One region of the Streptomyces sp. NPDC049687 genome, then DNA from elsewhere that is predicted to be linked to it. Evidence: predicted binding sites of a transcription regulator. Region 1 holds the regulator's gene; the other holds the start of a gene.
The links. Region 1 encodes HspR, which represses chaperone genes until heat shock. Its sites were predicted from a motif close to TTGAGNNNNNNNNNCTCAA; they were not measured.
Positions count from the first base shown of each region.

Region 1 (3,411 bases):
TCGTGGACGCCGAGATCGTGGACGACGAGCGCAAGGACGGTGCCGCGTGACGGAGGAGACCCCGGGCTTCGAGGAGAAGCCCGACGTCCCCTCCGGCGCCACCCCTGAAGACGCCGAGTCGAAGGCCGCCGCCTCCTCTTCCGGGGAGGGGGCGGCCCCGGCCGGGGACGCGAACCAGACAGCGGGTCTGGTGGCCCAGCTGGACCAGGTGCGCACCGCGCTCGGCGAGCGCACCGCGGACCTCCAGCGCCTCCAGGCCGAGTACCAGAACTACCGCCGCCGGGTCGAGCGCGACCGGATCGCGGTCAAGGAGATCGCCATCGCGAACCTCCTGACCGAGCTCCTGCCCGTGCTCGACGACATCGGCCGCGCCCGGGAACACGGCGAACTGGTGGGCGGTTTCAAGTCCGTCGCCGAGTCGCTGGAGACCGTCGCCGCCAAGATGGGCCTGCAGCAGTTCGGCAAGGAGGGCGAGCCCTTCGACCCGACGATCCACGAGGCCCTGATGCATTCGTACGCGCCCGACGTCACGGAGACGACGTGCGTGGCGATTCTGCAGCCCGGGTATCGAATCGGCGAGCGCACCATCCGCCCCGCGCGGGTGGCGGTGGCCGAACCCCAGCCCGGGGCGCAGACCGTGAAGGCCGAGGAGGCTTCCGCCGAGACCGGCGACGAGAAGGACAACGGCCCTGAGGAGGGCTGACGTAGACACCGAAGGGAAGGAGGGGCGTCGGGGATGAGCACCAAGGACTTCATCGAGAAGGACTTCTACAAGGTCCTCGGCGTCCCCAAGGACGCCACCGAGGCGGAGATCAAGAAGGCGTACCGGAAGCTCGCCCGCGAGTTCCACCCGGACGCCAACAAGGGCAACGCGAAGGCGGAGGAGCGCTTCAAGGAGATCTCCGAGGCGAACGACGTCCTCGGCGACCCCAAGAAGCGCAAGGAGTACGACGAGGCGCGCGCCCTGTTCGGCAGCGGTGGCTTCCGTCCCGGGCCGGGCGCCGGCGGCTCCTTCAACTTCGACCTGGGCGACCTCTTCGGAGGCGGCGCCCAGGGCGGGAGCTCCGGCGGCTTCGGCGGCGGCATCGGTGACGTCTTCGGGGGCCTGTTCAACCGCGGCGGCACCGGTACGACCCGTACCCAGCCCCGGCGCGGCCAGGACATCGACACCGAGGTCACCCTGACCTTCACGGAGGCGATCGAGGGCGCGACGGTCCCGCTGCGCATGTCCTCGCAGTCCCCGTGCAAGGCGTGCTCCGGCACCGGCGACAAGAACGGCACACCGCGCGTGTGCCCGACCTGTGTCGGTACGGGCCAGGTGGCGCGGGGCTCGGGCGGAGGGTTCTCCCTGACCGACCCCTGCCCCGACTGCAAGGGCCGGGGCCTGATCGCCGAGCACCCCTGCCTGGAGTGCAAGGGCAGCGGCCGGGCGAAGTCCTCCCGCACGATGCAGGTCCGCATCCCGGCCGGGGTGACGGACGGCCAGCGCATCCGCCTGCGCGGCAAGGGCGCACCGGGCGAACGCGGCGGCCCGTCGGGCGACCTCTACGTCGTCGTCCACGTCGGCACCCACCCGGTGTTCGGCCGTAAGGACGACAACCTGACGGTCACCGTGCCCGTGACGTTCACCGAGGCCGCCCTCGGCGGCGAGATCAGGGTCCCCACCCTCGGAGGCCCGTCCCTGACCCTCAAGCTGCCGCCCGGCACGCCCAACGGCCGCACCATGCGGGCGCGGGGCAAGGGCGCTGTCCGCAAGGACGGCACCCGCGGCGACCTGCTGGTCACCGTCGAGGTGAGTGTGCCGAAGGACCTGTCGGGGAAGGCTCGTGACGCGCTCGAGGCGTATCGCGAGGCGACCGCGGGCGAGGATCCGCGGGCGGAGCTGTTCGAGGCCGCGAAGGGAGCTTGACAGTGATGGACGGCCGTCGACGTAACCCGTATGAACTGACCGAGGAGACCCCGGTCTACGTCATCTCGGTGGCGGCCCAGCTCTCCGGCCTGCACCCGCAGACGCTGCGCCAGTACGACCGCCTCGGCCTGGTCTCCCCCGACCGCACGGCCGGCCGGGGCCGCCGCTACTCGGCCCGCGACATCGAACTGCTGCGCACCGTCCAGCAGTTGTCGCAGGACGAGGGCATCAACCTGGCCGGCATCAAGCGGATCATCGAGCTGGAGAACCAGGTCGCCGCCCTGCAGTCCCGGGTCGCGGAACTGCAGTCCGCCCTGGACGGCGCGGCGGCGGCGATGCAGCAGCGCGAGGCAGCGGTCCACGCCTCCTACCGCCGGGACCTGGTCCCGTACCAGGAGGTCCAGCAGACCAGCGCGTTGGTGGTGTGGCGTCCGAAGCGACAGGGCACTTCGGACTGAGGACCGACACGCGTGAGGGCCCGGAGGTAGACGACGACCTCCGGGCCCTCAGCCGTCCGGACACCCGTGATGATCATGACGGACCGGACGGTACCGGCACCTCAGCGGCCGACGAAGAACTCCAGCGACGAGCTCTGCCCGCCCTGACGTCCGTAGGCGTCCACGGCGTACACGGTGATCACGCAGGGGCCGTTGTAGGGCGGCGTCCAGCTGATGGCACCCGTCGCGGACAGCCGGGTGCCGCTGGAGCCGCAGGCGCCGCCGATCTCCCAGGAGTAGCCCCGCAGGCCGCGTCCCTCGTCGCCCGCGCCGGGAGCCGCCGTGACCTGGATGGCCTGACGTGCGGGAATGCCGGCCGAGACCAGCGTCAGCGTCGGCGCGGCCGGGCCGGTCGCCGTGGCCGGGGAGAGGCGGTCGACGACGGTCTCCGTGGAGGGCGCCGAGTCCGCGCCCGTGGCGTCCACCGCGGTGACGTAGTAGTACGCCCTGCCCTTGGGGGCGGTCGTGTCCTCGTACGAGGACGAGTCCGTCGCGGGGGCGGCGATCAGGGACCAGGCGCCGGTCGCCGAGGTGCGCCGGTAGACGCGGAGGCCCGTCGCGTCCGCCGTGTCCGAGGCCCACGACACGGTCGTCGACGCGTCGGAGGGCGTCGCCCGGACGTTCGTCGGGGCGACGACCGTCGAGGGGACGGGGCGGGTGACCGTCACCGGGGCGGAGGCCGTAGCGACGTTGCCCACGGCGTCGACGGCCTGCACGGTGTAGTGGTACGCCGTCCCCGGCTCCGCCAGCGCGTCCGTGAACGACGTCCCGAACACGGTCTCCGGTCCGTCCTGGTCCTGCCGGCCCTCCGGCGCGCCCCACACCTCGTAGTGGTGCACGTCCGTGGACGAACCGGCCTGCCACAGGAGCGAGTTGCCCGCCGTCGTGGCCGTCGCCGTCAGGCCGCTGACCTGGGCCGGCGCCGTCCTGTCCACGGTGGCGACGGTCCTGTCCACCGAACCCGCCGACTCGTTGCCCGCCTTGTCGTACGCCCGCACCTCGTAC
Region 1 is NZ_JBITLN010000003.1:346,932-350,342, reverse strand. Features, by position in the region: gene dnaK (molecular chaperone DnaK) at 1-50, shown strand, start outside; gene grpE (nucleotide exchange factor GrpE) at 47-703, shown strand; gene dnaJ (molecular chaperone DnaJ) at 737-1,909, shown strand; gene ACIBVL_RS11500 (heat shock protein transcriptional repressor HspR) at 1,915-2,367, shown strand; gene ACIBVL_RS11495 (fibronectin type III domain-containing protein) at 2,469-3,411, opposite strand, start outside.

Region 2 (3,411 bases), on a different contig from region 1:
GCCGCCAGGCCCCGGGCCGGTGCCGGGATGCTTGCTCGCTGTGCACCGGTTTGCGGTGTGCGTGAGTTGCCCGTGAGTTCTGTTGCGGGTGTGCAGCGGTGCTCCCGCGAGGACATGGCGACGCGACCGGCGGAGGTCGTCCGGACGACGACGGACGCGGTGTACCGCGCGCCCGCCGGTCAGTCGTCGTACCGGACCGTGCCGTCCTCCCGCAGAGTCGGGTGGATCTTCATCGGGCCGTACTCGTCGACGTCCGACCGACGGGGCGGTTCGGGGCCGTCCGGGCCCATCCGGACCATGCGCTCGACGCGGCAGACCCGGAACAGGCGGTCCTCCACGCTCACCTCGTCGGCCCGCCCGGCCGCCCGGAACGCCTCGGCGGCGCGCGCGTAGCGGGCCTTCTTCCGGTCGTCGAAGCGGTACAGCATCGCCCAGACGCGCGCCATCCCGTCGTACAGCGAGCGGCGTGCGTCGTGCGGGGTCGGGTGGAGGGAGCCGCGCGGGGTCCAGCCGGTGTCGCCGCGTTCGGCCACCGCGAAACCGACGGGCAGCCGGACCACGTCCGGATGCGTGGTGGCGGCACGGGCGGAGTCCGCGCGCACCTCGGGGGGAAAGCGGGCGCCCGTGTACACGAAGTCGCGCAGACCCAGGCAGAGGGCGCCCGCCATCGGCCCCTCGTCCCGGCCCGGGTCCAGGGCGAAGCCGACGTCGGGCGAGGGGACGCCGATCCGCTCCTCCCAGGAGGGGGTCACCGGCTCCGGATCGGTGGGCCGGGGCGGCTCCAGGCCGTCCTCGCCGGTCCGCGCGAACTCGTCGCCGCGTACGACCCGGTAGCGCACCCCGAGCGCCTCCACCTCGTCGGCCGGGTCCCGCTCCAGCACCGACACGGCCGCGAGCAGGGCGCGCCGGACGGCCGGGTCGTCCGTGCCGTCCTTCGCCGTGAACCACAGGTACGAGTTCAGCCCGTCCCGGGCCTGCTGGGGCATGCCGTCCACCATCGGCTGCAGCAGCCGCCAGCGCGGTTCGGCGGCGGCGGGGTCCCGGGCGGCGACACCGAAGACGGGCCCGCGCAGCGCGATGTGCGGATAGCGCCGGGAGGCCTCCACGGCATCCGCCTCCGTCACCCAGGCGACCGGGTCGTCCCGGCGCACCAGCTCCGCGTGCAGCGCGTCGAGTCGTCGCTTCCAGTCATCGGTCATACGCGCATTGTGGTCGCGGCACGCGACCGCTTCGGGCCGAATGCCGGAAGTGGGCGGGCCCGGGGGAGGGGCGGCTGGAGCGGGGAGGCGCATCCGCCCGCGGAACACCCCACGATGCGCCCCCGAGCGCCCCGCGCGTCCGTATGACGAGGGCGCCGACGCCGCGACGGCGGTGGAGGAGGAGGTCTCGATCAGGTCGACGACCGCCGCCGCGGTGCGACGGCTCGGTCACGGCGGTGCGGCGCCGCGCGAGACGACTCAGCCGTCAACCCGAGCCTGAAAACCGGTCCATGTCCCGCCCGCCGTAATGCCTGGGAATTCCCCCCGTCCATGACGGGCTGAAGGTAGGTGTGAGCTCCCGCCCCGCCCTCCGTGATCGCCCACAGCGAACGGGCGCCATCGTGGGGAACATTCGAAGGCTCATGTGCATTGAGTCGGCATAGCTCAACTTGACTGCCGAAGGGGAGATCATGGCTTCGACGTCCGCATCGCTCACCCTGCCCGTACTGCCTCTCGATGACGAGGTCGTACTCCCCGGCATGGTGGTTCCGCTGGACCTCAACGACACCGACGTCCGCGCCGCGGTGGAGGCCGCCCAGGCCGCCGCCCGTTCGGAACCGGGCAAGCCGAGGGTGCTGCTGGTGCCCCGCATCGACGGGACGTACGCGAGCACGGGTGTGCTCGGCACCGTCGAACAGGTCGGCCGGCTGGCCGACGGCGACCCGGGCGCGCTGATCCGCGGCCGCAGCCGCGTGAAGATCGGCGCCGGGACCACCGGTCCGGGGGCCGCCCTGTGGGTCGAGGGCACGAGGACCGACCAGACGGTCCCCGAGCCGCTGCCCGGTCATGTCGCCGAACTCGTCAAGGAGTACAAGGCGCTCGCCACCGCCTGGCTGCGCAAGCGCGGCGCCTGGCAGGTCGTCGACCGCGTCCAGGCCATCGACGACGTCTCCGCGCTCGCCGACAACTCCGGTTACTCGCCGTTCCTGACCACCGAACAGAAGGTGGAGCTCCTGGAGACCGCCGACCCGGTGGCCCGTCTGAAGCTCGCCACCCAGCAGCTGCGCGACCACCTCGCCGAGCAGGACGTCGCCGAGACCATCGCCAAGGACGTCCAGGAGGGCGTCGACAAGCAGCAGCGCGAGTTCCTGCTCCGCCGCCAGCTGGAGGCCGTCCGCAAGGAGCTGCGCGAGCTCAACGGCGAGCAGGAGGGCGAGGAGTCCGACGACTACCGCGCCCGCGTGGAGGCCGCCGACCTGCCCGAGAAGGTCCGCGAGGCCGCCCTCAAGGAGGTCGACAAGCTGGAGCGGTCCAGCGACCAGTCGCCCGAGGGCTCCTGGATCCGCACCTGGCTGGACACCGTCCTCGAACTGCCGTGGAACGAACGGACCGAGGACCGGTACGACATCCAGGGCGCCAAGTCGGTCCTCGACGCCGAGCACGCGGGCCTGGAGGACGTGAAGGAGCGCATCACCGAGTACCTGGCCGTGCGCAAGCGGCGCGGCGAGCGCGGCCTCGGTGTCGTCGGCGGACGGCGCGGAGGTGCCGTCCTGGCCCTCGTCGGACCGCCCGGCGTCGGCAAGACCAGCCTCGGCGAGTCCGTGGCGCACGCCATGGGCCGCAAGTTCGTCCGGGTCGCCCTCGGCGGTGTCCGCGACGAGGCCGAGATCCGGGGCCACCGCCGTACGTACGTCGGCGCCCTGCCCGGCCGGATCGTGCGCGCCGTCAAGGAGGCCGGGTCCATGAACCCGGTGGTGCTCCTCGACGAGATCGACAAGGTGGGCTCCGACTTCCGCGGCGACCCGGCCGCGGCCCTCCTGGAGGTCCTGGACCCGGCGCAGAACCACACCTTCCGGGACCACTACCTGGAGGTGGAGCTGGACCTGTCGGACGTCGTCTTCCTCGCCACCGCCAACGTGCTCGAAGCCATTCCGGAGGCACTGCTCGACCGCATGGAGCTGGTCCGCCTCGACGGCTACACCGAGGACGAGAAGGTCGTCATCGCCCGCGACCACCTGCTCCCGCGCCAGCTGGAGCGGGCGGGCCTGAACCACGACGAGGTCGTCCTCGACGAGAGCGCGCTGCGCAAGCTCGCCGGCGAGTACACCCGCGAGGCGGGCGTGCGCACCCTGGAGCGGTCCATCGCCCGGCTGCTGCGCAAGGTCGCCGCCCAGCACGAACTGGGCGAGCGGGAGCTGCCGTTCACCATCAC
Region 2 is NZ_JBITLN010000015.1:19,758-23,168, forward strand. Features, by position in the region: gene ACIBVL_RS34990 (DUF5954 family protein) at 180-1,199, opposite strand; gene lon (endopeptidase La) at 1,670-3,411, shown strand, end outside.
Region 2: the regulator HspR is predicted to act here: its motif matches at 1,629-1,647, upstream of lon (endopeptidase La).